DNA from 4 places in the Colwellia sp. KU-HH00111 genome. Region 4 is predicted to be linked to each of the others. Evidence: predicted binding sites of a transcription regulator. Region 4 holds the regulator's gene; each other region holds the start of a gene.
What was found. Region 4 encodes LexA, which represses DNA repair genes until DNA is damaged. Its sites were predicted from a motif close to TACTGTATNNNNATACAGTA; they were not measured.

Region 1: recN (DNA repair protein RecN) is a predicted target of LexA. The motif match lies at 4,918-4,937, and genes of this name have one in related genera.
Region 2: ABXG98_RS00030 (YebG family protein) is a predicted target of LexA. The motif match lies at 4,188-4,207, and genes of this name have one in related genera.
Region 3: uvrD (DNA helicase II) is a predicted target of LexA. The motif match lies at 1,856-1,875, and genes of this name have one in related genera.

What each region holds. Positions count from the first base shown of each region.
Region 1 is NZ_BAABWO010000007.1:6,807-14,289, forward strand. It holds gene uvrC (excinuclease ABC subunit UvrC) at 1-690, opposite strand, end outside; gene uvrY (UvrY/SirA/GacA family response regulator transcription factor) at 693-1,337, opposite strand; gene ABXG98_RS13315 (hypothetical protein) at 1,350-1,616, opposite strand; gene fabA (bifunctional 3-hydroxydecanoyl-ACP dehydratase/trans-2-decenoyl-ACP isomerase) at 1,883-2,398, shown strand; gene ABXG98_RS13325 (outer membrane protein assembly factor BamE) at 2,615-2,995, opposite strand; gene recN (DNA repair protein RecN) at 3,192-4,883, opposite strand; gene nadK (NAD(+) kinase) at 5,005-5,886, opposite strand; gene grpE (nucleotide exchange factor GrpE) at 6,080-6,718, shown strand; gene dnaK (molecular chaperone DnaK) at 6,972-7,483, shown strand, end outside.
Region 2 is NZ_BAABWO010000001.1:2,988-10,470, forward strand. It holds gene hrpB (ATP-dependent helicase HrpB) at 1-1,056, shown strand, start outside; gene mrcB (penicillin-binding protein 1B) at 1,071-3,437, shown strand; gene ABXG98_RS00025 (DUF3718 domain-containing protein) at 3,539-3,886, opposite strand; gene ABXG98_RS00030 (YebG family protein) at 4,282-4,602, shown strand; gene ABXG98_RS00035 (M48 family metallopeptidase) at 4,639-5,373, shown strand; gene thrA (bifunctional aspartate kinase/homoserine dehydrogenase I) at 5,911-7,483, shown strand, end outside.
Region 3 is NZ_BAABWO010000015.1:20,303-27,785, forward strand. It holds gene dapF (diaminopimelate epimerase) at 1-271, shown strand, start outside; gene ABXG98_RS18725 (DUF484 family protein) at 374-1,060, shown strand; gene ABXG98_RS18730 (HAD-IA family hydrolase) at 1,067-1,804, shown strand; gene uvrD (DNA helicase II) at 1,937-4,123, shown strand; gene ABXG98_RS18740 (diguanylate cyclase) at 4,165-5,424, shown strand; gene ABXG98_RS18745 (zf-TFIIB domain-containing protein) at 5,516-6,043, shown strand; gene ABXG98_RS18750 (BaiN/RdsA family NAD(P)/FAD-dependent oxidoreductase) at 6,132-7,340, opposite strand; gene ftnA (non-heme ferritin) at 7,353-7,483, opposite strand, start outside.
Region 4 is NZ_BAABWO010000002.1:341,438-348,920, forward strand. It holds gene ABXG98_RS05775 (TonB-dependent receptor) at 1-1,231, shown strand, start outside; gene ABXG98_RS05780 (tetratricopeptide repeat-containing sulfotransferase family protein) at 1,334-3,328, shown strand; gene lexA (transcriptional repressor LexA) at 3,584-4,207, shown strand; gene coxB (cytochrome c oxidase subunit II) at 4,856-6,019, shown strand; gene ctaD (cytochrome c oxidase subunit I) at 6,023-7,483, shown strand, end outside.

The sequences.
Region 1 (7,483 bases), on a different contig from region 4:
AAAATCTAATCGATGACTGGCTGATTCCATTTTTTCAACAAGCTGCTCAATAACCATTGAGCTTTTTCCTTTGAGGAATAGTTTTGCTAGCGCTACTTGCTGTTGATAGTCGTCGTTAGTTACTTTATCAACGCACGGTGCTAGGCATCGCCCTAATTGGTGCTGTAAACATGGGCGAGAACGTGCTCGATAATAACTGTCTTCACATTGTCGAATAGGAAATATTTTTTGAATTAAACGTAAACTCTCCCAAACTGCGCCTACACTAGGGAAAGGGCCGAAATAGTCACCTTTTACCCTTTTACCACCACGATGAAGCCCTAATTTCGGATGTTTATGAGCGGTAATTAGTAAATAAGGGTAAGACTTATCATCACGTAATAAAATATTGTATTTGGGCTGGTACTTTTTGATGTAGTTATTTTCAAGGATCAAGGCTTCCCCTTCAGTATGGGTAACCGTTACATCAATTGCACATATTTGTTTTACCAAGGCTTTGGTTTTTACTGAGCCGACATCTTTGCGAAAATAACTCGCTAACCTATTTTTTAAATGTTTGGCTTTTCCAACATATATTACTGTTTGCTCTGCGTTATACATACGGTATACGCCAGCTTGGTCAGTAACAGAGTTTAAAAAAGCTTCGCTATCAAAATTAAGCTTGGGTGGTATTGGGGTACTTGCAGACACAATTATAACTTTTCGGTGTTGATCATGCCGTAACGAATTGCTAAGTGCGTTAATTCAACATCGTTACCAACGCCGAGTTTTTCAAACATGCGGTAACGATAGCTGTTAATAGTTTTGGTACTTAAGTGCAAATGCTCGGAGATTACGGGCACTTTTTCACCGCGGGTAACCATAAGCATAATTTGTAGTTCACGATCGGATAACTCGCTAAAAGGGTTTTCTTCAGCGGACTTAAACTGGCTTAATGCCATTTGTTGGGCGATGTTTGCTGGCAAGTAGCGTTGCCCACTGTGAACTTGTCGGATAGCATTAACCATCTCTTGTGAAGCCGTGCCTTTGGTTAAATACCCTGAAGCGCCAATTTGCATGACTTTCGTTGGAAATGGATCTTCGGTATGCGCGGTCAATATGATCACTTTAGCTTCAGGAGCAAAACGTAAAATCTTCTTGGTTGCTTCAAGGCCGCCCATGCCAGGCATGTCCATATCCATTAAAATAACATCAGCTTCAGTTTGACGACAAAACTTGACTGCATCTTCACCGGTTTTACATTCTTTTAACACCTTAAAGCCTTTCACTTCATTCAGTATTTTACTAACACCTGTTCGTACAAGTTCGTGATCATCAACTAATAATATATTTATCAATGGAAACTGCCTTTATAAGTCGTTATTTTTTAGCCAACTATTGAGTAGGCCAATTTGACCATTTTTATATGCTGCATAGGTTAAGCGTACTGCATTACTTAAAATAATACTATCTGACCAATTCGTTTGCTCAGAAATTAATTGATAGCACACCTTTGCTTCAGGAGATAGGTAACCACGCATCTCTTGTTTTCCGCGCTCTTTTTGCCTTTCGCGATAGCGTTTTTGCTTTTCAGCATTGGTCATTGCTTTTTTTTTAGTTTTTACCGAATCGTCCATTTATTTCTCGATACGTTTTATGGTCTACTCTATTTAAGCACTATGTTACTCCGACAAGTTAATTTTGCAATATCATAGCGAGTACAAATAACAGGATAAAAATTGATTTTTATCATTAAAACCTATTTATTTCACTGTTCGGAGTTGTTTAGTGTACAAGTGTTCGCTAAAGTAGCGGCCACAAATTATTTCATACTCAAGTAATCGCTGTAAATAGACTTTATTCCTTGAGTACACAACAATTATAGGTAAAAACACTTATGGCTATGGCACAACAAAGTTCATACGATAAAGCTGACTTAATAAAAGCGGGTACAGGTGAAATGTTCGGCGAAGGAAACTCGCAGCTTCCTTCAGACAATATGCTGATGATGGATCGCATTCTAACCATCACAGAAGAAGGTGGTGAGCATGGCAAAGGTTATATCGAAGCAGAGTTAGATATTACTCCGGATTTATGGTTCTTTGATTGCCACTTTAAAGGGGACCCTGTAATGCCGGGTTGTCTAGGTTTGGATGCGATGTGGCAGCTTGTGGGTTTCTTCTTGGCTTGGACTGGTGGTCCGGGTAGAGGACGTGCTTTAGGTGTGGGTGAAGTGAAGTTTACCGGTCAAATATTACCTACCGCCAAAAAAGTTTCGTTTAGAATTGATTTCAAGCGTGTTATTAAACGTAAGTTATATATGGGCTTAGCTGACGGCTCTGTTAGTGTTGATGGCCGTGAAATATATACAGCCAAAGATTTGAAGGTAGGGTTGTTTACTGATACCACTAAGTTTTAATACGACTTAACGAGAAAAGGGGATATTTCCTCTTTTCTTTGTCGGACTGAAGTCCGCCCTACATTGGTGATGCCGTCTGTTGGGGGATATTTCCTCTTTTCTTTGTCGGACTGCGCTACATGGATGTAGCTAATTAGAGAATGCAGGACGCACATTCTCTTGAAGTCCGCCCTACATTGGTGATGCAGTTTGTAGGGGTAAGTTATTGCCCGTTATTTATTTTTCTTCTTTAGTATCTTGCTGTGATAAAGGCGCATTAAAAGGGATGTTAAAATTTTCCGACAATTCAAAGTCACCTTCGGCTGAAACTAACTTGTTATCTTCAAATTTTATAGTGAAATTTTTCTGTGTGTTAAGTTTTTCACTTCGTCCTGACTTAAAGCGATATACATAGTTCCAACTATCAGAATCAAACGCATCAATAACAACAGGGCTCCCTAATACAAACTTAACTTGTTCTTTAGTCATACCTACTTGTATTTTATTTATGGTTTTCTGTTCGAGGTAATTTCCTTGAGGAATATCAATGCGATATATCCAACTTGAACAAGCAGAAAGTGATAAAGTTAGAGCAATAATAGAGGTGCGGAGTAACATGAAAATTTACTTTCCTTAAATACAAATGAGTAACAAATAAGTTCAGCTGAAGTATTAAGGGTTAACTTAAGTATCAAGACCAAAAGACACAGCTTTATATTAGCGCATAAAGCGCGAGCAGGGATAATAACCAAGCACGAGGTTAGATACAAAGCTATTTTTCAAAATTTTTGTTTTCAAACTGAAAAATAAACGTCTAACTTGCTAACAATTCTTGTGCATTTGCTAGACTGTGCTCAGATATTTTATCTCCAGCGAGTAAACGAGCAATTTCTTTGACTCGACTTTGTTGGCTAAGTTCCGTAATTTTTGTTTCAGTATATTCACCATCAGTTAATTTACTGACAAAAAATTGCTGATGTCCTTTACAAGCTACTTGAGGTAAATGAGTAACACATATTACTTGAGTATTGCTAGCAAGTTGTTGCAGTTTACTGCCAACCATTGCTGCTGTAGGCCCGCTGATCCCCACATCAACTTCATCAAAAATAAGTACAGGTGTGACTACTTTATCAGCCAGAATAACTTGCATGGCTAAACTTATTCTTGAGAGTTCTCCACCTGAGGCAACTTTGCTCATCGCCTCTAATCCTTGACCTGGATTGATACTTACTAGAAAATCAATTTTATCCAAACCATTGGCATTCATCGTGACATGCTCTTGATCCCTTGCGTTGGCATTAGCAGGCTCTATGGCAATGTGGAATTGCCCTTGAGGCATATTTAATTCGTGCATGCTGGTGCTAATCAATTGCCCTAATTTTTTTGCTGCACACTTTCTGGAGGAGGATAAGGTTAATCCTGCCTCTTGGTATAATTGTTCAGTTTTGGCTATTTGCGTAATCACTTCATCAATTCTTGACTCATCGTTGGAGATCGCTGCTAGTTTTTGTCTTAATTCTTGATGGAAATTGACTAAGCTTTCGGGTGGTAAGCTATGTTTCTTTGCTAGTTGTAATGCTGCAGAATAGCGTTCTTCGATTATGGCATAGGCTTGGGGATCTAATTCAAGATCCTGATAATAATGTTTAAGATCAGTACCTGCTTCATCAAGTTGCACTAATGAATCGTTAAGTATCGACGCAACATTAGCAAGCCGGCTATCAAGGCGAGCCAAGGCACTAATATTTTCGCTACATTGCTGTAAGGAATCGAGTATATTAAAGCGTTCATTTTCAGTTAAGGTTTGCAGCGACTGCAAGGTACAATCAAGTAAATCTTGTGCATTAGCATGGCGCTTATAATCACTTTCTAAGGTTTCAAATTCACCTGATTGCAAAGCAAAATCATCAAGTTCGTTGACTTGGTATTGTAGTAGTTGTTGTTGTGCTTCACGTTGCTGTTTATTTTGTTGCAACTGGGTCAACTCTTTCGTTAGCTTATGCCATTGGTGGTAATAATGCTTCACTTCTTCAAGAAGGGGTTTATGGTCAGCATACTCATCGAGTAGTTTACATTGTTGAGATGACTTAACGATTAACTGGTGATCATGCTGTCCATGGATATTGATCAGTAATTGACCGATTTCTTTTAATTGTACCAAGGGTACTTGGCTACCATTAATGTAAGCTTTAGAGCGACCTTCAGCAGAGATGACTCGGCGCAAAATACATTCACAGCTCGACTCTAATTGTAAATCATGCTGCGCTAACCATTGCTGAGCATTGATATTATTGTGGGTATCAAAAGTGGCAGCCAGCTCAGCTTTTTTGCTGTTAGGGCGCACTACATTGGTTGTGGCTCTATCACCTAAACACAAACCTAAGGCATCAATGGCGATTGATTTTCCCGCCCCTGTTTCACCTGTGATTGTAGTCATGCCTGATTGCCAATCAATATCGAGCGATTTTACTATGGCGAAATTTTGAATGTTAAGTTGTAAAAGCATAATAGTGCGCACCCGAATTACTGTATAAATACTTAGCTGTTAATTTATACAGTAATCACGAATAATGCAAATGTTTTTTACGATGCTACTGACAGAAATTTGTCATACTATATGAATGCTGTTAGAACAGTTTGTTACCCCAGCTAAGCTTGCTTCGCAAAACATTAAAGTAATCGTGATCTAAAGGATGCACTAAACGAATGGTGTACTCACTTTTTTTAATAATGACTTCATCACCAGGCATAACTGCTAATATGACATGACCGTCACAGCTAACTTGCAAGCTCTCTTGGTTTTCATTAGCGAGTTTTAGCTTTATTTCACTATTACCATCAACCACAATAGGTCTGCTTGTGAGTGTGTGAGGAAACATGGGGACTAAAGATAAAGCATTTAAATTTGGTGTTAATATTGGTCCACCAGCCGACATTGAATAGGCTGTAGAGCCAGTGGGTGTTGAAATAATTAAGCCATCAGATCGCTGGCTAAACATAAAGCTGCCGTCAATGTAAACTTCAAACTCAATCATGCTGGCCACCTTACCGGCATGAAGTACGGCTTCGTTTACTGCGCCATTTGCGCTTTTTAGCTTGCCGTGACGATATACTTCGGCTTCAATAATAAAGCGTTGTTCAGACCGAGACTCTCCAGCCAAAATTTTGCTTAATGGTTCGATTATTTCATCAGGTGAAAGATCGGTCAAAAAACCTAAATTACCACGGTTAACACCAATGACGCCAATATCGTAGCAAGCTAGCACACGCGCCGCACCTAACATATAGCCATCGCCACCGATTACAATAGCTAGGTCTGCTTGCTCGCCAATGTCGGTAAGTGAACAAACCGTACTATTTTCAATCGTTACCGAGCTGGCTACAGAACTTTCTATTAATATTTGATAATTATTTTGAGCTAAATATTGGTGTAATGCTAATATTGTTGTACTGGCACCTTGATGATTAGGCTTTCCAATAAGGCCAATTGTTTTATAGTGTTGAGCCATAACAGTAATTTCGTGATGATATTGTCTTTAAGGGAAGTTTCCCCCTATTTGAATGGCTTGTAAAGTTTGTATTTGATAAAATGATTTTTATTTTCTGGTTAGAAGGGCTTGATTAGTAAAAGCTCGACCCCATTATTAGCATCATTGCGTTTTTATTATTGTATAGTTATTAAGATTTAATTGGAGTTTTTTCATGACGACACAGTCAAACACACCTGACAATGCACAAGGTGCAGAGTTAACACCAGAGCAACTTGCTGATGAAATAGTGCAGCAAGCGGAAGAGCAAGTTGAAGAGCAACATGAGCATGCTCATGAAGTTATTAATGAAGAACAAGAGCGAATTAATGAATTAGAATTAGCATTAGCTACAGCTCAATCAACCGTTTTAGAGCAAAAAGACTCTGTTGTTCGTGCAAAAGCTGAAGTTGATAATGTTCGCAGACGGGCTGCTCAAGATGTAGAAAAAGCGCGTAAATTTGCGTTAGAAAAATTTGCCAGTGAGATGATCACTGTGGTTGATAACCTCGAACGCGGATTAGCCACAATTGATGCTGAAGCTGAAGAACAAAAAGCAACCTTTGAAGGTATTAACTTAACGCTTCAAGGATTAATGGCCGGGTTAGAGAAATTTGGGGTAAAAGCAATCGACCCTCAAGATCAACCTTTTAACCCTGAATTCCATCAAGCTATGTCAATGCAAGAAGTGCCTGATGTTGCCCCGAATACTGTGATTGCGGTCATGCAAAAAGGCTATGAATTAAATAGTCGATTAATTCGTCCTGCAATGGTCATGGTATCTAAAGCTGCAGGTGTTGACACTCAAGCGTAGTGATCCTATTTATCACATGAATATTATCTTTTAATTGATAATAAGCTTTCAAATACAGATCCGCTAATGCAAATTGGCGGATTTTTTGTTTTTTAACTTGCTGAAATTTTACAAAATAAATATTTTTTTACAATTATCCATTGAAAAGCAATTTGCTGACCCCACTTACTATTCAACAACAAATTAGATTAACTTTTACTTCTACTGACCCAAGAGTTCAGTAAAGTAAACATATAGAATAGGAGCTCCCATCATGGGTAAAATAATCGGTATTGACCTAGGAACAACTAACTCATGTGTTGCTGTTTTAGACGGCGACAGTGTACGTGTAATTGAAAATGCAGAAGGCGATCGTACAACTCCTTCAATCATTGCATACACAGAAGAGGGCGAAACATTAGTAGGTCAACCTGCTAAACGCCAATCAGTAACCAACCCAAAAAACACTTTGTTTGCTATCAAGCGTTTAATTGGCCGTCGTTTTGAAGATGAAGAAGTTCAACGTGATATTAAAATAATGCCTTTTGGCATTGTTAAAGCTGATAACGGCGATGCTTGGGTGACTGCACGTGACAAAAATGTTGCTCCACCACAAGTATCTGCTGAAGTTTTAGCGAAAATGAAAAAAACAGCTGAAGATTACTTAGGTGAAAAAGTCACTGAAGCGGTTATTACCGTACCTGCATATTTCAACGATTCACAACGTCAAGCAACAAAAGATGCTGGTCGTATCGCAGGTCTTGATGTTAAACGTATTATTAACGA
Region 2 (7,483 bases), on a different contig from region 4:
TTAACAAGAGGGGCGCAGCTTAAAAGTATCGACTCGCTTGCGATTAAATCCATACCGACCAATTGTATTGGCTTGCTGTTAGCTCATGCATATCCAGAGCGAATAGCCAAAGCACGTGGTAGCATCGGCGACTTTATTTGTGCTAATGGCAAAGGAGTCACACTTGAACAACAAGATGCTTTAGCTGGAGAGTCTTATTTAGTGATTGCTGATTTAATACAAACATCTCATCAACTGAAGGTGCGTTTAGCAGCAAAGATAGATGTGTCGCAAATAGAACAAGCTTTTTCAAATCAAATTTCCACACAAGAACTCGCCATATTTGATGATGTTAGTGGTAAAATTATTACGCGTAAACGCACAAGTTTGGCGGCGATAAACTTGAAAGAAACAGTCAGTAACACTAATTTATCATCGAATTTGATCGCGAAAATGTGGTGTGATGTACTTAGACGTAAAGGTTTAAGGTTCCTGAGTTGGCAACAGAAAGATCTTGCCTTAAGAGCCCGGTGGCAGTGGTTAACAAGGTATTTCCCACACTACCAATTGCCCGAGATTAGCGATGAAATCTTAGTCACCAATCTTGCCGGTTGGTTCAGCCCTTTTGTTGGGGAAATAAAATCATTAACACAATTAGCTAAGCTCGATTTATCAGCGATGTTATTGTCACAACTTGATTACCAGCAACAACAGCTATTAAAGCAAGCTGCGCCAAGTGTCTATATTGGGTCCACTGGTCGTCATTGTGCGATCACTTATTCGCAGGAAAAGTCACCAAAAGTTGCTATGCCTATGCAAGAACTTTATGGTTCTGTGCAAACCCCTTGTGTGGGCGGCATTAATGGTCATCCAGGTATCCCTTTATTGCTAGAGTTGTTATCACCAGCGCAAAGGCCTATTCAAGTTACGCAAGATTTAGCGAAATTTTGGGCAGGAAGTTATAAAGCAGTACAAAAAGATATGAAATCACAATACCCTAAGCACTTCTGGCCAGATAATCCCGCAGATGCTCAGCCAACGAATAAAACTAAACGCCACTTGAAAAATATCAGTTAGGAACAAATGCATCGATGTCAGCGAAACAGCAAAACAAGGCTTCTGTGAAGTCAAATTCAAAAAAAGTAACCACTGATGCCACAATTAAAAGCAAAACCTGGTTACGTAAAGTGGTCATTGTTAGTGCAAAATTAGCCTTTGCACTAGCTTCTGCGTTAGCACTCTTTACGCTTTACCTTGATGCTAAAGTGCAGAAAACCTTTGAGGGCCAGCGATGGCAAGTGCCAGCGCAAATTTTTGGTCAGGTAGAACGTTTAACGCTTGGTGAACCAGTAAAACTAGGACAAATTGCCAACGCACTGCGGTTAAATGGTTATCAAAAAGTAACCAAAGTAGATGCGCCAGGGCAATTTGCACAATCGGCCAATAGACTTATTATTTATCGTCGAGCGTTTGCATTCCCACAGTCAAGCAATGCTTACTCTACGGACACAGCTGAATTAACTATCAACAGTAAAAATGGCAAAATAAGCCAGCTATTTAGCAATAACATCCCTGTTAATAGCTTGTTATTAGAGCCAGTGCTGCTAGCCAGACTAGTGCCTAATAATAAAGAAGATCGGGTATTAGTAGCGCTACAAAATATCCCGACTCTTTTGCTAGATACCTTGCTATTAATTGAAGATCGTAACTTTTATCATCACCAAGGTATTTCACCTTTAGGGATCTTACGGGCTTTGTATAGCAATATTGTTGCGGGTCGAACCGTGCAAGGGGGGAGCACGTTAACTCAACAATTAGTTAAAAACATGTTTTTAACCAGAGAACGCACTATTACTCGCAAAGTGAAAGAGGCGCTCATGGCGCTCATTATTGAAGTACGATATAGCAAAGATCAACTGCTAGAAGCTTATATTAATGAAGTTTATTTAGGGCAGCATTATGCTAATGGTATTTATGGTTTTGGTTTAGCATCAAAATTTTATTTTGGTAAAACAATTTCTCAATTAAATAGTGCTGATATTGCCCTGCTGGTGGCACAAGTGAAAGGGCCAAGCTACTATGATCCTTGGCGTCATCCAGCTCGAGCCACGGATCGTCGAGATTTAGTGTTACGTTTAATGTTTGAGCAAAATTTAATTTCAGTGGCCGAGTTTAAACAAGCTGTTAATTCGCCATTATCGATTCGAAAGAATAGGCGGTTTACCAGACAAGCTTACCCAGCGTACTTACAATTAGTGAAACAAGAGTTAAACCAACATTTAACCCCTTATCAGCAAAAAATGGGTATTCGTGTTTTTACCGGCTTTTCTCATCGAACCCAACAAACACTAGAGCAAACTGTAACAGAACAGTTAACGCAATTAGAACAAAAATATCAGCAACAAGCATTACAGGCTGCTATGGTGGTTACTGATATCGCCAGTGCCGAGATTAGAGCCTTAGTGGGTGACAAACAAAGTGGTTATGCAGGCTTTAATCGAGCGACCAAAGCACAACGGCCCGTGGGTTCTTTAATTAAGCCGGCTATCTACCTAGCGGCTTTAGAACGATTTGAACAATTCAACTTTGCTACCTTACTTGCCGATCAGCCGATTACATTGACCATAGACGCTGAAGATGGCAGTCAAGGCGAAACCTGGCAGCCAAAAAATTATGATGGTAAGTATCGACAGCAAGTGCCATTAATCGATGGTTTAGTGAATTCTCTCAATATTCCTACCGTAAACTTAGGTATGGCTTTAGGGTTAGAAAATGTTGCTAATGCAATTCACCTACTTGGCTATGACAATGATGTGGTGATGCGGCCTTCTATGTTGCTAGGTGCAATGAATATGTCACCCTTACAAATTAATCAAATGTACCTACCTATAGCTAACCAAGGCTTTGCTGAGCAGGCGCACGCCATTAGCAGTATTTCATCAAGTAAGGGGGAAATACTTTGGCAATATGTGCCAAGCAATGCCCAAGTAATTTCGACCGATGCAGTTTACTTAATGGACTATGCGTTAAGTCAGGTAGCAAAATCGGGTACCGCAAAATCTCTAAATTGGCGGATGAAAGGAGTGAATGTAGCAGGAAAAACAGGTACTAGTAATGATCTTCGGGATAGTTGGTTTATTGGGTATGATAATCGACTGTTAATTACTACTTGGTTAGGAAAAGATAATAATGAGCCGACAGGTCTCACCGGAAGTAGTGGAGCTTTGCTGTTGTTTGCTGATTTTCTTAACAAAAATGGTGGAGTTAGTAAAGTTCGCAACAAACCTGATGCAGTTGCCATCACAACATTTGATCAAAAAACAGGTCATGCAGTGCCAGAAAAATGTAGCAATACCCAAGCTTATCCAGCGATATCACGGGGCATAGTGACCCTAGATCATTGTGCTCAAAAAAAGAAGGAAAAACGTTCTTGGTTTGATAGGTTGTTTGGCGATTAAAACGTTGCTATGTTGAGGGAGTAATTAAGCACTTAAGTGGCAAATTTAAGTGCTTAGGTCGTATCTGTCATACTAAATACCTTAAAGCAATGTGAAACAAACTATTCGGCAAAGGTCACATTTACTTTTGATATAGCTGCAGTATCTATAATGCTGACATTACCGATACTTCGTTGCAGTTTTGCTGCAGTTTTATAGGCGCCATGATGTTCGGCAAAACTGATAATATCATCGCCATTACACATAACTTTTAAAGCCACGGTTTTGTCTCTTAAGCGATAGGCATTGGTTGTGCCGTTTAAGCGGTGAATTTTGTTACTCATCGCGGCTTTACATACGTCAACTAAGGCTGTTTTTACATATGGGCTCATTGTGGCTTGGCTAGGCGCGCTGAAAGCAAGAGCTGACAGTGCTGTTAAAGCGATAACTGTGATATTAACGTTGATCATGATTATTCTCCAATAGGGTTTAATGACGAAGCAATATTACCTCGCACACTTAATAGTGACCCAAACGGTGAAAAAAGTTGTTAATGCCTTTATCATGGATGTAACGAAAAACCTGCAATCAATAAAGAGAGTTTGTCCTAAGTGATTGAATGAATAATTATAGATGAAAAAGTAGACAGGAAATTATGACTATTTTTTTACATTTGTTCATCAGCTTACATACTTTCAATACATAACCGCAGTTTACCGCAAGCTAAATGACCGGCTTAATGATAAAAATGTTGATGTTAAATAAAAAATAGACTGTTTTTATATACAGTTTTAGAGTCTGATATGGTATTGTTTAGTTAATTATACTAATTTAATTTTCTTTTAAAGATGACTAAGGAATAACAATGGCAGTTGAGAGTCGATTCGTCGTCATTAGACACGGGGTGGAGGCAAAAACATTTATGGATAAGAAATCAGCAGATGAATATGACAAAATGTTGGATATGGCTGATAACTTAGTCAATGTATTTGCTAAATCACCGATAGAGCTAAGTGATAGCGCAAGTGAAGAATTAAGTATTTATTTGGCACAGCACCGAGATGACGTATTGGTCGCCTTACTTGCGAAAAAGCCTACAAAAAAATCGCCTGTCAAAAAAGCGGCTAAGAAATCAGCAGAAAATAAGGCCGATCCTACTCCGGCAAAATTAGGCGAAGCTAGCTAATTTGTTTTTTGGAATATTGTTTTTTAGCATGTGCTTGTGATTGAATATCAAGTAGTTCATAGTCGCCGAAAAACCCTAGCGCTACAAGTAAAGCGCGGGCAGGTTTTTGTTCGTGCGCCTTATCATCTTGATGAACAACAGATTCATGCCTTTATTCACAAAAAAGAGGCTTGGTTAAACGCTAAAATCTTTGAACAACTTCAAACGGCTGAGCAGTGTTGTCAGTTTAATCAAGGGGCTACATTGCTGGTATTTGGGCAGCAAGTTAAGCTCAATATTATTTATTTGAATGCCCGTAAGCAGCCTGATGTCTATTTATCCTCAGATACTCAGCAGCAACAAACGTTAACTATTGCTTTTAACCAGTCTCAGCAAACCAAATGGACGACAAAGTTACAACAATCGTTAGCGGTTAAAAAGAAAATAGAGGCTTACTTTAAAGCGCAAGCACTGGATATTATTTTTCCCAAAGTAGACTACTACGCACGGCTTACGCAATTATCTCCTACCAACATAAAAATCAGGCAATATCGCGCTAGATGGGGCAGTTGTAATAGTAAAGGCGAGCTAAGTTTTAACTATTTATTGATGATGTTACCTGTATTTGTGATCGACTATGTTGTGATTCATGAATTGTGTCATTTACGTCACTTAAACCATTCGTCGGATTTTTGGCGATTAGTTGCCATATATTGTCCAAACTTTAAAGAGGCTAAGGCATGGATAAAAGCAAACCAAGGTGCGCTGCAGTGGCGGCAACCTCAAGCTTAGATTAATTATCGTTTTGGATTTTGCTATTGGCATGAATTTAGCTTTAATTTAACCAAGGAAGTTGAAGCTAGTTTGTGCTATTGATCCAAAGCGCTAAGGAATAACGATGAAAATAACCCTTCACAGTCTAAAGATGACATTTATTTATATGGCCTCTATTGTATTTTCTGTAGCGAGTGCTTACTGGTTATTTGGAATATAACAGGCAGATAGTTGGCCATACTAGACAGTTAATTGCCATAGGGTATTAATCTTACCTTGGCTGTAATAGTGATTATCATAGGATAATAGAAAGTGTAGTTGTATACGCTATAACTTTTTATTCTATTCTCTATTTGCCAATAAATGTTGACACTCTAAGGGAAATCAGGCATTTTAAACTTATGAATATTACACCTAACCACATTACCATTATTACCACCACCACCACCCTTATAGGATTGGCGGTTGCTGGCTAACGTGTAAAAAAAATAATTTTATCGAAGCCCGTAACCTGCAAAGGTTACGGGCTTTTTGCTTTTTAAAAGGGAAAAAATAATGCGTGTACTTAAATTTGGCGGCTCATCTTTGGCTTCAGCTGAGCGTTTTCGTCAAGTGGCAGATATCATCAAAGATAAAAGCCAGTCGTCCCAAGTTGCCGTGGTTGTTTCAGCACCACAAGGTGTTACCAATCATTTAGTTGCCATGGCTGAAAATATTAGTGATGAAGCAAAATTGGTCACCGATTTAGGACATTTTAAACGCGCAATCACCTCGATTATTGATGACCTATCGGCGAGTTTACCTGAATTTAATGCGATTCATTGTGAGCAAGCACTAGCAAATTATGAACATCAGCTTAGCCGCTATATGCAAGGCGCTACCATGTTAACTTATTGCCCGGATCATATACGTGCGCGCATTATTAGTACAGGTGAGCGTTTAAGTGTTGCAATTCTCGATTCGGTGCTCCAGTCATCAGGTTTGCAGGTATCATTACTGTCGCCTGAAAAATTCTTGTTCACTAACGACTCCTCTTTAAATGCAGTTGCTGATTTAGTGCTTTCAAAAGAAAGCTTTCATTCGCAATATGACAAGCTAAATCAAATTTCGTTAATGCCGGGCTTTATCGGTATGAGTATTGGTAAAGATCAAGTTGAAGGTCAAATCACCACGTTAGGGCGTAATGGCTCAGATTATTCTGCTGCAGTATTAGCAGTATGTATGCAAGCTGAGTGTTGTGAAATATGGACTGATGTTGATGGGGTTTATAATGCTGATCCGCGCATGATTAAAGAAGCAAAATTACTCGATTATTTGTCTTACCAAGAAGCTATGGAGCTGTCTTATTTCGGTGCCAGTGTCTTGCATCCGAAAACAATTGGTCCAATCGCTCAATACCATATTCCTTGCTTAATCAAAAACACCAGTAATCCATCAGCGCCAGGTACGTTAATTTCTAACGAAAACGACCAGCAAAAATGTGTTAAAGCCATATCAAACTTAGATGATATTACCATGGTCAATGTTTCTGGTCCCGGCATGAAAGGCATGGTAGGTATGGCCAGCCGTGTTTTTGCTACTATGAGTAGAGAAAATATTTCTTTAGTGCTCATTAGTCAGTCTTCAAGTGAATACTGTATTAGTTTCTCGATTCATTCCGTTGATGCGCTGCAGGCAGAGCAAAGTTTAAAAGAAGAATTTGAGTTAGAATTACTCAATGGCTTACTTGAACCCATTGCCTTAAAGGGTGATTTATCTATTGTGTCCCTAGTTGGGGATGGTATGCATCATCAACGTGGTGTTGCCGCAAAGTTTTTCAGCTCACTTGAGCAAGCGCGAGTCAATATTGTTGCTATTGCCCAAGACTCGTCAGAGCGCAGTATCTCTGTGGTGATAGAAGAAAGAAAATGTACGGCTGCGATGAAAGTGAGTCATCAAAATTTCTTTTCTCATAAACCAGCCATTGATGTGTTTTTAGTTGGTTGTGGTGTGGTAGGTAGCGAGTTAATAGCGCAAATATCTCGTCAACAAGCCAGCCTTAAAGAGCAAAATATTGCCTTGAAAGTTTACGGTATTGCCAATTCTAAAGGTATGGTGTTTGATAACGCTGGGATTGATCTCGACAACT
Region 3 (7,483 bases), on a different contig from region 4:
TCCCGAACAGGTAAATGTTGGCTTTATGGAAGTGATTGCCGAGAATCAAATAAAATTACGTGTTTTTGAGCGTGGTAGCGCTGAGACCTTAGCTTGTGGCAGTGGCGCTTGTGCCGCAGTGGTAATTGGACAAATGCAGAAAAAACTAGCACGACAAGTGTCGGTAGAATTACCCGGAGGTAAACTGCGTATTTATTGGAAAGGGCCGGGACACCCAGTGAAAATGTCAGGACCTGCTGTTCATGTTTATGATGGGCAAATATCTATATAGTTATCCCGCTTAATGCTGTGTTGCTCAACTTGACCTTGTGGCATAGAAATAAAGCAAGCCCCAGATAAGCAGAATAATTACTATGTATAAAGAAGAGAATTTATGAAAAATGAACAACCTCAAATCACTATTGACCATTTGCCGTTAACTGATGAGTTGGTGAGTGCTTACCTACAAGATAATCCTGAGTTTTTCAATCGCAACCATGAATTGATGACCGGGTTGAGGTTAACTGATTCACAACGCGGCACAGTGTCGTTAGTCGAGAGACAGCAACAACAACTCAGACAAAAAGTGCACCATTTAGAAGATGAAATCACCCAGTTAATGTCAGTGGCTAGCCATAATGAAAGCTTGTTTATGCTGTACAGTGATTTGTACTTGCGCCTAATTGATTGTCAATCAGCGAATGAGTTGCTTGATTGTTTAGCCCAAACAACAACCGAGCTATTATCATTATCGGCCTTCAAATTATTTTTACTCGATACCGTAACTATAGAGCATCAAAGTTTATCCGCTAATGATTGCCAAGGTGTAATGCAAAACCGTTTACAAACCAGTGATTATTATTTTGGTCGCTTGCAACAAAGTGAACAGCAATTAATTTTTTCACAAAATTGCGCAGGCTCGGTTGTGTTAGTTAAACTAGCCCATGATGACAAAACGTTAGGATTTTTAGCCATTAGCAGTGATGATGCCCACCATTTTGATCCGCGTATGGATACGTTGTTACTGAGTCAGTTTAAACGCTTAGTGGCTAAATTATTAAAACAGCACTTAGCGCTTTAATAATTTATGAAATTTTACCGACGCTTAACGCCAATCAAAGCCATGAGTTTTGATTTAGATGACACCCTTTACAGTAACAAACCTGTGATGCAGGCAATTGAAAAACAAATGATTGCTTATTTTGATGGGGTTGTCACTAGGTTACAGCTTCACTCAGCACCTGTGCGAGTTTTAGATCAGCACTTTTGGTTGCCATTTCGTCAACAAGCCGTGCTACAACAGCCAAACCTGGCCCATGATGTGGTAAAAGTTCGTTTACATACCTACTACCTAGGTTTTGGCGCATTAGGTCTAACAGATGATACTGCACAACAACAAGCACAGGCTGCGCTAGATTATTTTATCGAGCTACGAAGTGATTTTTCTGTGTCGGAGCAAAGTAAAAATCTGTTAGCTGAGTTAAGTGAAAACTACCCATTAGTAGCGATTAGTAATGGTAATGTTGATACTAAAGCCTTAGGTATTGCCCAATATTTCAGTCATATTTATCATGCGGGTTGGCAAGCAGACGGGGTTTTATTAAAGCAAAAACCAGCTACTGATATGTTTAAGTTAGTTTGTCAGCAACTTGCAATTAAACCGCAGCAATTATTGCATGTTGGTGATTGTGGACGTGCCGATATTCAAGGCGCACTGCAAGCTGGTTGTCAAACGGCTTGGTTTCCCTGCTACGGCGTGGGTAAGCCAGTGAGTGTTCTACCTCATATAGAGTTTGAAACACTCAACAAACTCAAACAGCTATAAGTTTAAATAACAATAAGTGTGGAAATTAACAATCGCTAAATAATTGTCTGTGACTGTATATACAGCCAGTGTTATACTGGTTTGCTTTCAGTACTAATTTTAGCGTGAGTTCCGCTTATAAAAGGTTTCCCTATGGATGTTTCAGAATTACTCGACTCTTTAAATGACAAGCAACGTGAAGTTGTTGCCGCACCCAAACAAAACATGTTGGTGTTGGCTGGCGCAGGCTCGGGTAAAACACGGGTATTAGTGCAGCGCATTGCTTGGTTGATGCAAGTTGAGCAAGCGCCACCCCATGCCATTTTGGCGGTAACCTTTACCAATAAAGCTGCGGCAGAAATGCGTGCGCGCGTTGAACAAGTCACTGGGGGCAACACCCATGGTATGTGGATCGGCACGTTTCATGGTTTAGCTCATCGCTTACTGCGTATGCATTTTCAAGAAGCAAAATTACCACAAAGTTTTCAAGTGCTTGATAGTGACGATCAACAACGTTTAGTTAAACGTATTGTACGTTCATTAGAGTTAGATGAAAAAAAATGGCCGGCTAAGCAGTTTGTGTGGTACATCAATGGTAAAAAAGACGAAGGTTTGCGACCGCAACATATTGATGCACAGTTTGACCCCAGTGAAGCCGTTTTTGTTAAAGTCTATAAAGCCTACCAAGAAACCTGTGATCGCGCCGGATTGGTTGATTTTGCTGAGCTTTTATTACGTGCACATGAACTGTGGCTGAATAATCCTGAACTACTTTCTCATTATCAGCAGCGTTTTGCACATATCTTAGTGGATGAATTTCAAGATACTAATGCAATTCAATATGCGTGGTTAACCTTGTTAGGTAAAGCGCAATCAAAAGTAATGATTGTTGGTGATGACGATCAATCGATTTATGGTTGGCGTGGTGCTCGAATTGAGAACATCGAACGTTTTACCACTGAATTTGATAACACCCAAACCATACGTTTAGAGCAAAACTACCGCTCCACTGCAAACATTTTGAATGCAGCCAACCAATTGATTAGCAATAATAATAACCGCCTTGGCAAAGAGCTATGGACCGATGATAGTGCTGGCGACAAAATAGCCATTTATACCGCCTTTAATGAAATAGATGAAGCAAGATTTATTGCCGGACGAATAAAACAGTGGCGTGATGATGGTGGTAAGCTTGATCAGGTGGCGATATTGTATCGCAGTAATGCGCAATCACGTTTGCTAGAAGAAGCCTTATTGCAAGGTCGATTGCCTTATCGTATTTATGGTGGGCAGCGATTTTTCGAGCGCTTAGAAATTAAAGACGCACTGGCTTACCTGCGACTGATTAATAATAGAGATGATGATGCCGCTTTTGAACGGGTGATTAATACCCCTACGCGTGGCATAGGTAATCAAACAGTGGGTATTATTCGTGATGCCGCTAGAAGTTTACAAGTAACCTTGTGGCAGGCCTGTCAGAGCATGTTGCAGGCAGAACAGTTAAAAGGGCGAAGTGCTAAAACCATTAAAAACTTCATTAACTTAATTGATCAATTAGAAGATGATTCAACCAACCTAACGTTAGACCAACAAGCCAATTTTGTTATTAGCCATTCCGGTTTGAAAGCGATGTACCAAGCCGAGAAAGGTGAGCGAGCAGAGCAGCGTATAGAGAACTTAAATGAGTTGGTAACTGCTTGTCAAACCTTTAACAGTGAGCCTTTGTCTGATGAAGGTACACTAGAAGAACAAACGCCATTAACAGCATTTTTAACTCATGCAGCGCTGGAGTCGGGAGAATCTCAAGCAGATGAATTTGAACCGGCAGTGCAATTAATGACAATGCATTCAGCCAAAGGGCTAGAGTTTGAATTAGTGTTTATTGCTGGCCTGGAAGAAGGCATGTTTCCATCGCAGCAATCAGCAGAAGAAATTGGCCGCTTAGAAGAAGAACGGCGGTTATGCTATGTCGGCATGACAAGAGCCATGAACAAGCTATACTTGTGTCATGCAGAAAGCCGTCGTATTTATGGCCAAGAAAAATTCCATAAAGCCAGTCGCTTTTTACGGGAATTACCAGAGCAATGCATTGAAGAAATTCGCATGCAAAGCCAAATCAGTAAACCGAAAGCGGTTGGCAAGTTTTCTAACACCTTTACCTTAGAAACGTTTGCAAATAGTGGGTTTAAGCTGGGACAACAGGTTAAGCATGCTAAATTTGGCGAAGGCGTGGTATTAAACTATGAAGGTAGTGGCGCACAATCAAGAATTCAGGTAAATTTTGCTGATGTAGGTAGTAAGTGGTTAGTCGTGGAATACGCAAATTTGCAAAGTATGTAGACGGTCGCCAACGGTTATAAAAACAATAAAAAGGTTAAATAATGTCAAAAAAATTATTAGTAGTAGAAGACAGTAAGCCTATCGCTACCGTGATAAAACAAATAGCACAGTCACTTCAGTTTGAGGTGACATTAGCCACCAGCTTAGCCGAAGTAGAAGAGATCCTTGCCCTTGATACCGATTTTTTTGCCGCAACGGTTGATTATGCCTTACCCGATGCTCATGACGGTGAAGGTATCAGTTGTGTCTTATCACATGGTATTCCGAGTATTGTTATGACAGGTAAAATGGATGATGTAACACGTCAAAAAATCCTCTCACAGCCAGTAATTGATTACATTCCCAAAGAAAACAGCCAAGCTTTCTTGTATTTAAAACGCGTACTAAGTTGGCAATTAACCAATAGCAAAAATGCCGTTTTAGTAGTGGATGATTCATTATCTGCGCGTAATCATATTGTTGAATTATTAAAACGACGAAATTTTACCGTTGAAACCGCTAATAACGGAGTGCAGGCACTAGCAAAGCTACAACAACATAAAAACATCAAAATGGTGATTACCGATTTAGAAATGCCAGAAATGGATGGTATCACCCTCACCAATGAGATTCGTAAAAAGTACTCCCGTGAACAATTGGCTGTGATTGGAATTTCAGGTGCAGAAAGTGGTATTCATTCGGCACGGTTTATTAAAAACGGTGCTGATGATTTTCTACGCAAACCTTTTTGCCCAGAAGAATTTTACTGTCGTATTACGCAAAATATTGAAAGTCTGAATAATATTGTGCAAATTCAGCATGCAGCCAATACCGACTATTTAACTGAATTGTCCAATCGGCGCGCGTTTTTCCGTAATGCCAGCCAGCGTATTGCTGAATATACTAAACGTAAGGTGCCTTATTGCTTAGCAGCAATTGATATTGATTACTTTAAAAAAGTGAATGATCATTATGGTCATGAAGCCGGCGACCAAGTGTTAAAAGTTTTCGCACTGTATATGCGTAAACACTTTGGTTCAGGCTTAACAGGACGTTTAGGTGGTGAAGAATTTGCCGCGTTAATACACGGTTTAGACACAGACCAACTATACAATAAATTGGATGATTTTCGCCGTGATATCGCAGTATCAGATTTGCCAGTTGGCGACACACAAATTGCCATCACTGTCAGTATTGGTGCCATCATGGACAGTTTAGACACCATATCCAAACAAATGAATGATGCTGATAATGCCTTATATTGGGCTAAAGACCATGGGCGCAATCAAATTGTAATATCAGGCAGTGAAGAAGATCACTAACTCGGGTAAAGCTAAATATTTATATTTAAAAAAAATTAGTATAAGCTGAACATCATATGAGTGCTTAGTATTTGATCAAAAGGGGAAAGTAATGGATTGTCCAGCGTGCAATAGCGCATTATCTCAAGTGGAAGTTGATGAAATAAAAATAGATATTTGCCAAGGTGGTTGTGGCGGAATATGGTTTGATACCTTTGAGTTTAAAAAGTTTGATGAACCCCATGAAGCTGCAGGCACTGAGTTACTTGATATAGAGATAGACTCTAATATTGAAGTCGATTATAGCAAACGCATTAACTGCCCTAAATGTGATGGGGTGACCTTGATGAGAAATTATTTCAGCATCAAAAAAGAAGTTGAAATAGATTCCTGTGCTAGCTGTGCTGGCGTATGGCTTGATGCTGGAGAGCTGAACCACCTTAGGGGGCAGTTTCCGTCAGAAGATGCAAAGCGCGCCGCAGCCACTGAAGTATTTGATGATATGTTTGGCCCTCAGCTAGAAGCATTGAAAATAGCGAGAGCAGAAAGCACTGAAAAAACACAAAGACTTGTCAATATGGTTAAGTTTATTTGCCCTTCTTATTATATTGACGGTAAGCAGGATTGGGGCGCTTTTTAAACACCAATACCAAAGAACGATTTGGCTTTAGGAGTTATATCTAAAGCCATGCTTTGTTTAGTGAGAACCATTAACGTTTGATAAAATATTAAACCTCTTGTCCGCAGGCAACACCGCTAGACCAGCACCATTGAAAATTATAACCGCCTAAAAATCCTGTTACATCAACAACTTCACCAATAAAGTATAACCCTGAGCATTGCTTGGCTTCAAAGGTTTTTGATGAAATATCGTCGGTATCCACACCACCTAGTGTAACCTCAGCGGTGCGATACCCTTCTGTACCATTGGGTTTTATTTGCCAGTGATGAAGGTAATTGCTAAGCACTTGTATGTCGTTGTGGTTGAGCTGCTTGATGGCTTTATCAGTAATTAGAGGGGCGGTAACCTCTTCGTGCATTAATACCTCAACAAAACGTTTTGGCAGTAATGTGGCGAGTAGGTTTTTCACGGATTTTTGTGCTTGGTTTGCGCGCCAATCGTTAATCACATCAACTAAATTATAATCGGGCAATAAATCAATAATAATGGCTTGCCCTGCACGCCAAAAAGAAGATATTTGTAAAATGGCTGGCCCTGATAAGCCTCTATGGGTAAATAGGATGTTTTCTCGAAAACTAGTGCCATTTTCGCTACTTACCTTGCAATCAATACTAATACCAGACAAGCCATCAAAGCGTTGCTTGTCATGCTCGTGCAGGGTAAAAGGGACAAGTGCAGCAGTAGTGGGGAGTACTTTTAGGCCGAATTGTTCGGCAATTTTGTAACCTATAGGGCTAGCCCCTAATTTAGGCATAGTTAGGCCGCCAGATGCGACGACCAGTGATTCGCATAAATACGCTTTATCGCTGGTGTTAACTAAATAGGTTTGCTCATCTGTTTTCGTTATAGATAATACTTCCGAGCGTAAATCAAGCGACACTCCCGCCCAATCACATTCGGTTAGCAGCACATCAACAATTGCTTGAGCGCTGTCATCACAAAAAAGCTGCCCTAAGGTTTTATGATGGTAATCAACACCGTGTCGTTCAACTAATTCGATAAAATCATCGGCACTATAGCGACTTAATGCCGATTTAACAAAATGAGGGTTTTGACAAATATAATGATGAGGCAGGGTGTTTTGATTGGTAAAATTACACCGACCTCCACCGCTGATCAAAATTTTTCGACCGGGCTTTTTACCCATATCAACCACGGTAACATTTCTACCGCGATAGCCAGCCGTTGCAGCACACATTAAGCCAGCGGCTCCTGCGCCAATAATTAAAACATCAGTGGAGATTACTTTACTCATAGCTATAGCGAGCTATACATTACTTTCAGTCATGATACTGGTATTGCCTTTTTTAGCCATTTCAGCTAAATCTTTATCAACAAAGAATAGTGCATGACCGTCATGGCCAACCAAATTGATTTTGTCTAGAATACTTTTAAATA
Region 4 (7,483 bases):
TAATGATGTTACTCATACTATAGATCAAATAGCGGTATTTGGTCAGTTCGAGTTTGATTTAACTGACACAGTCACCGCAAGTTTTGGTGCCCGTTGGTATCAAATTGATGACATTTATAAAGGCTCAACATCAACAGTAGATGTCAGTGGGCGATTACGTGCTTTTGGTGATGGTAGTGATGCTGCGTTAAGTGAATTTTTTGGTGCCGATGAAGCGGCTGCAATACAAGCAGCGCTTGCCAGTGGTCAGTTAGAAACCAGCTTACTTGATGATAATGGTGAACTAACGGTAGATGATACCATTATTAAGGTTGGGCTTGATTGGAAAGTATCAGATGAAGTGATGGTATATACTTCTTACTCAGAAGGGTTTAGACCACCGGTCACTAACCGTGTTGGTGGTGGTTCAGCAACGTCTCAAGAAGGCGCTTTTGAAGGTTTCCGCATACCAGTTTATTCAACCACGGATAGTTTAGATAATATTGAGTTAGGAATTAAATCTAGCTTATTTGAACAAACGCTTCGTTTGAATGCAACGGCCTATTATTCAGAAATAGCTGACTTACAAACCTCACGATTTGACCCAACCAATATTAGTTTCTTAGTATTTACCGATAATGTAGGTAATGCAGAAATTAGGGGGGTTGATGGTGACTTTACTTGGGTTGCAACTGACAATTTAGTGATATCGGGCGCGTTTAGTTGGATTGATACTGAGTTAACCTCAGTCAATGACGAACTTGTCGGCATAGCACCGCCAGTTGGTAGTCGATTACCGTTTACAGCAGAGTTCTCCGGAAATCTACAAGCCAATTACTATTACCATATAAAAGGTGATATGTCTGGCTATATTAACGGCTCAATTAGTTATACTGGCGATAGATTAACGGGTATGACCATGAATGCCAATGTGGTAGAAGATGCGAGTCATTTAATCTATGGTACAGGCTCAGGCTTAAGTATTGAAAATGAAGCGAGTGTTTATTCTGGGGTTAATTACCAAGACCGTAATGGACAAACCTTTAAAGGCGGCCGTTATGTGGCAGATAGTTACATTTTGGCTAATCTGAGTTTTGGTGTAACAAACGACGAATGGAAAGCAGAATTCTTCATTGATAATTTAACCGATGAAAGTGCCATTTTAAATATAGATACTCAACAGTTTACGCCAAAAGTGGTAAGTAATAGACCACGAACCGTTGGTTTTAGGTTCTCTTATGATTTTTATTAAGTTATAGCGAACATTTACCTGTAAAACTAGCCGCTTGTTATTTGTATCAAGCGGCTTTTTATTGATAAATACTTTATAATAATTCACCACGGAGCCAAGTCGTTGGAGATATCATCCTTGCCTGCTATAGAACAACAATTAAAGTCGATTCAACAGCTGATTCAAGCAACAAAATTTAATGATGCTATTGAACAAAGTCAGTTGCTTTTGGCACAAACAACAGAAAAAAAACAGCACATTGAACTCTGGTATTTAATTGCCGTAGCGCAGCGTTATGCTAAAGATCATGCTGCAGCTTTAATTAGTATTAATGAATTATTGAAACTTGATGAGCAACATAGCCGAGCTAATCAAGAAAAAGGTTATATTCACCTAGCATTAAATCAAACAGTTCCAGCCAAAGCAGCCTTCGAAAACGCGGTAAAACTCAATCCAAGTTTAATGGCTAGTTGGCAACAGCTAATTGAAATTTATCAAAAAACCAATCAAACAAGCCATGTGCAACAGGCTGCAAATCAATTAGCAAAATTAAAGCAACTACCGCCCGCTTTGCTCGGCGTTACTCAATTGATGCATGAAGGAAAACTATTAAAAGCGGAACAAATTTGTCGACACTTTTTACAAAATAATAAGCGGCATATTGAAGGCATGTGCTTACTCGCTGAAATAGGCATGGAATTAAAAATTTATGATGATGCCGAGTTTTTATTGGCTACTGCACTTGAACTAGATCCAAACCATATTACTGCTCGTTCTCAATACCTTAACCTGTTAATCCGTTTAGGAAAATACAAACTAGCTGCTAGTCAAGTAGAAAGTCTGTTGGCTGAACAACCTAACAATTTAAGTTTCAAAGTTGCTAAAGCTAATGTATTGACAGGTTTAGGGAAAGTTGAACAAGCTATCAGGATATATGAGCAAGTCATTGCACAAGACCATGCTATTGCTGGCTTTCACTTACAGCTTGGGCATGCACTAAAGGCAAAAGGAGATATTAAGCGAGCTGTTTCGGCTTACCAACAAGCATATCAATTAAAGCCAGATTATGGCGATGCATATTGGAGCTTAGCTAACACAAAAACCTATCGTTTTAGTGATGAAGAAATTAAGCAAATGCAACTACAGCAAGAAAATAAAGCATTAGCATCGCTTGATAGTATTCAGCTCTATTTCGCGACAGGCAAAGCTTTTGAAGATAAGCAAGAATACGCAAAAGCTTTCAAAGCTTATCAGCAAGGAAACGCTATACAGCATAAGCAAAGCGGCTTTGATATCGGTAAAATTGAACAACAAGTCGCCGCCCAAATGAAATACTGTACACATGAGTTATTTAATCAAAGAGGGCATTTAGGTTTGAGCGCACCTGATCCTATTTTTATCGTTGGCCTACCACGAGCAGGATCTACTTTACTTGAACAGATATTAGCATCTCATAGCCAAGTTGATGGCACGATGGAGCTGCATAATATTCTAGGTTTAGCGGCAAGATTGAGTGGCAGAAACCAAAATAGTGTCGAAAACCAATACCCAAAAAATTTAGCTGAAATAACTCCTGATTATTTTAGTCGATTTGGTCAGCAGTTTATTGACGAGACAAAAGTATATCGAGAAGCAGCGCCGTATTTTATTGATAAAATGCCCAACAATTTTCTACATATTGGTTTGATTCGCTTAATACTACCTAACGCAAAAGTGATAGACGCACGTAGATCACCTATGGCCTGTTGTTTTAGTGGCTTTAAGCAACTATTCGCTGAAGGGCAAGACTTTAGCTATAACCTAGAAGATATTGGTCGTTACTATCAAGCTTATTTAAAATTAATGGCACACTGGGATAATGTACTGCCTGGATCCGTATTGACGGTTAATCATGAAGACGTAGTGGATGATTTAGACACACAAGTTCGCAGAATGCTAGACTTTTGTGGCCTTGAATTTGAACAGTCCTGTCTAGATTTTCATAAAACCAAACGTAATATTAAAACCCCAAGTTCCGAACAAGTACGCCAGCCTATATATAAAAGTGCCACGCAACAATGGCAGAACTTTGAGCAATTCTTAACGCCATTAAAAGCTGTGCTTGGCACCACCAAATAAAAGTTCTGGAAAACATGATTGAAATACACCTAGTTTAATAATATCAGCATTCAAAGTGAACACCTGAAGGATGGGGGCTATTTTTGTATAAATATCGCTGTAAAGTCATGTGATTTTGCCCGTTATTGAGAGCGAAAATCATAATATTATCAGCAAAAGCTTGTGTTTGTAATTTGACTGTATATACTGACAGTTGTAAATAAATACAGGACTTTTCCTAGAATGGAAAAGTAGAAAGGAAAGCTTATGTCTGCAATGAATGAACTAAAACCATTAACAAATCGCCAGCAACAGATCTTTGATCTGATTAAAGAGAATATTCAAGAAACAGGTATGCCACCTACGCGTGCCGAAATTGCAGATTTTTTTGGCTTTAAATCAGCGAATGCTGCCGAAGAGCATTTAAAAGCATTAGCCAAAAAAGGCTATATTGAAATGCTAGCGGGTACCTCTCGGGGTATACGTTTAGCGGAACAATTTATCGAAGAAGCTGGCTTACCGTTAATTGGCCGAGTAGCCGCAGGCGAGCCCATCTTGGCAGAAGAACATGTTGAAGAACATTACCAAATGGATGGCAATTTGTTTCATCCTTGTGCTAACTATTTACTGCGCGTAAATGGTGAAAGCATGAAAGATATTGGTATTTTAGATGGCGATTTACTTGCTGTTCATCAAACTACTGATATACAAAACGGACAAGTCATTGTTGCCAGAGTAGAAAATGATGTCACGGTAAAGCGATTTAAACGAGAGGGTAATATTGTTTATTTACATGCAGAAAATGAGGCTTTCTCGCCAATTAAAGTCGATCTTTCTTGTCAAGAGTTTAATATTGAAGGTCTTGCTGTTGGTGTTATTCGCAACGGTAACTGGATGTAATTAGCTGGGTAAACGGCTAAAAAGAATAATTGCAATATAGCTAAATAGCTAATTCAAACAATAATTGACGCTCATCATGGCGGCAATTATTGTTTGCTCATTTTTACTCTGTGCTGATTGCCAATATCATCATAACGAAAAAATTCAAATACCTACCATAAAATGACAAAAGTCACTAACGCTTAGAAACCTGCAAAAAAAACAAATATTTCTCATATTAATGTTTAACATAACAATAGCCTATACCTGCAAGGGGTTGGGCTTATAGTTAGAGTTGTTACTCTATTGAAATTGTTGCTTTTTCTCTATTTAACCCTGAAAAATTGTTTGACCTGGATCAAGTTTTGAGTAATTCTAAAGCAGTAATTGTACAAAAAATAACGAAAAAAACGCAATAACAACAATAATACGATAATTCGCTAATTTGATAAATATAGACATCACTTGCTCAATGTTTTGTAAGGTATTGGCAATTATCGTCAGTTAATTTAATAAAAATATAATAACAAAATTAGCAGATAATCAGTTCAATGATGTGAGTAGTACATTGCTGCTTTCTGTTTTCTATTTTTTATGGCCTATGCATAATAACAAGAGATGCTGTTCCTGCTCTTTAGTGTGACTAGGCAATGATAGAGGAGAGGTTGAGTGAATAGAGGTAATCAATGTTGGTTGATGGGAGCTTGGCTGTTATTAACAAGTTTGTTTTCCAGTTCAGCTTGGGCAGAGACACAGTTAAATTTAACCAAAGGGGTAACAGCAGTTAGTCGAGAGGTATATGACTTACATATGCTGGTGCTCTATATTTGCACTGCTATCGGCATAGTCGTTTTTGGCGCGATGTTTTGGTCAATGATATTCCACCGAAAATCTAAAGGGGCAAAAGCCGCTGATTTTCACGAGAGTACAAAAGTAGAAATATTGTGGACGGCGATTCCTATTGTCATTCTGATTGCCATGGCAGTACCTGCAACTAGTACCTTAATAAGCATGGAAGATAATGATAATTCTGAGGTAACCATCCAAATTACCGGCTCGCAATGGAAATGGCATTACAAATATTTTGATCAAGATATTGAATACTATTCTGTATTGTCGACACCGCGAGAACAATATGAAAACCAAAATGGCAGTTTTGCTGGTAATGGTGCCGAAAAGAGCGAAGACTACTTACTAGAAGTTGATAGACCTTTAGTGATACCTGCGAATAAAAAAGTTCGTTTTTTAATCACTTCCGATGATGTTATTCACTCTTGGTGGGTTCCTGCTTTTGCAGTTAAACAAGATGCCAACCCTGGCTTTATCAATGAAGCGTGGACCAATGTTGACCTACCTGGTATTTATCGAGGTCAATGTGCTGAACTGTGCGGTAAAGATCATGGCTTCATGCCTATTGTTGTTGAAGTTAAGTCTGCAGCAGATTATGACACTTGGATAAATGAGCAAAATGCATTAACAGCACAAGCAGCTGATGCCGAATTGGCCTCATTAAGTGCCTCTATGAGCAAAGACGAGTTAATGCAATTAGGTGAGTCAACCTATATGGCGCATTGTGCCGCTTGTCATCAACCCACAGGCTTAGGTTTACCACCGACATTCCCCGCACTTAAAGGTAGCGCTGTTGCCGTACAAGGCTCAGTTGCAGACCATATTTCTCTGGTGCTGAACGGAAAAGGCATGATGCCTCCATTTGGTAAGCAATTAAGTTTAAAAGAAATCGCAGCAGTTGTAACGTATGAACGAAACGCTTGGGGTAACGATACCGGCGATTTAGTGCAAAGTTCAGATGTAAAAGCAGCAGGCGAGGAGTAAAAAATGACAACAGAAACAATAAATGAATCGCTTGATGACACGCATAACGATGATCATCATGACCATAAAATGACCGGAATAAAACGTTGGCTATACACCACTAACCATAAAGATATAGGAACACTTTATTTGTGGTTCTCTTTTATTATGCTCTTAACGGGCGGCGCACTTGCAATGGTTATTCGTGCTGAGTTATTTCAGCCCGGTTTACAAATTGTTGAACCTGACTTTTTTAATCAGTTAACCACGGTTCATGGCCTAATTATGGTATTTGGTGCCATCATGCCAGCATTTACAGGTTTTGCTAACTGGATGATCCCCATGATGATTGGTGCACCAGATATGGCATTACCAAGGATGAATAACTGGAGCTTTTGGATTTTACCATTTGCCTTTGCTATTTTGCTGTCTTCTTTCTTTATGGAAAGCGGCGCGCCAAATTTTGGTTGGACCTTTTATGCGCCACTATCGACTACTTATTCTAATGGCAGCACGGCATTTTTTGTTTTTGCTGTTCATATTATGGGTGTTTCGTCTATTATGGGCGCGATTAATATTGTCGTAACTATTATGAACTTACGCGCTCCTGGCATGACATACATGAAAATGCCTTTGTTTGTTTGGACCTTTTTTATTACCGCCTACTTATTGATAGCGGTAATGCCAGTGTTAGCCGGCGTGGTAACTATGTTGTTAACAGACACATACTTTGGCACTAGCTTCTTTGATGCTGCAGGTGGTGGCGACCCGGTCATGTTCCAGCATATCTTTTGGTTCTTTGGTCATCCTGAAGTTTACATCATGATTTTGCCCGCCTTTGGTATTGTTTCAACCATCATCCCAGCATTTGCACGGAAAAAACTCTTTGGCTATAGCTCGATGGTTTATGCAACAGCGTCTATCGCGTTATTGTCATTTATTGTCTGGGCCCATCATATGTTTACCACGGGAATGCCGTTATTTGGTGAGTTATTTTTCATGTATTGCACCATGTTAATAGCTGTGCCAACAGGCGTTAAGGTATTTAACTGGGTTGCTACTATGTGGCGCGGCTCTATGACCTTTGAAGTGCCAATGCTGTTTTCCATTGCCTTTGTTATATTATTTACCATTGGTGGATTTTCAGGATTGATGTTAGCGATGACACCGGTAGATTTTCAATACCATGATACTTACTTTGTTGTTGCTCACTTTCATTACGTGTTAGTAACGGGCTCTTTATTTTCAATCTATGCAGGTGCTTACTACTGGTTACCAAAATGGACAGGGAATATGTTTAACGAGTCGTTAGCTAAATGGCATTTTTGGTGTTCATTAATCTCAGTGAACCTGTTGTTCTTCCCAATGCATTTCTTAGGGTTAGCAGGTATGCCAAGACGTATTCCTGACTATGCCCTGCAATTCGCTGATTTTAACAAATGGGTGAGTATTGGCGGTTTTGCCTTTGGTTTATCACAACTTATT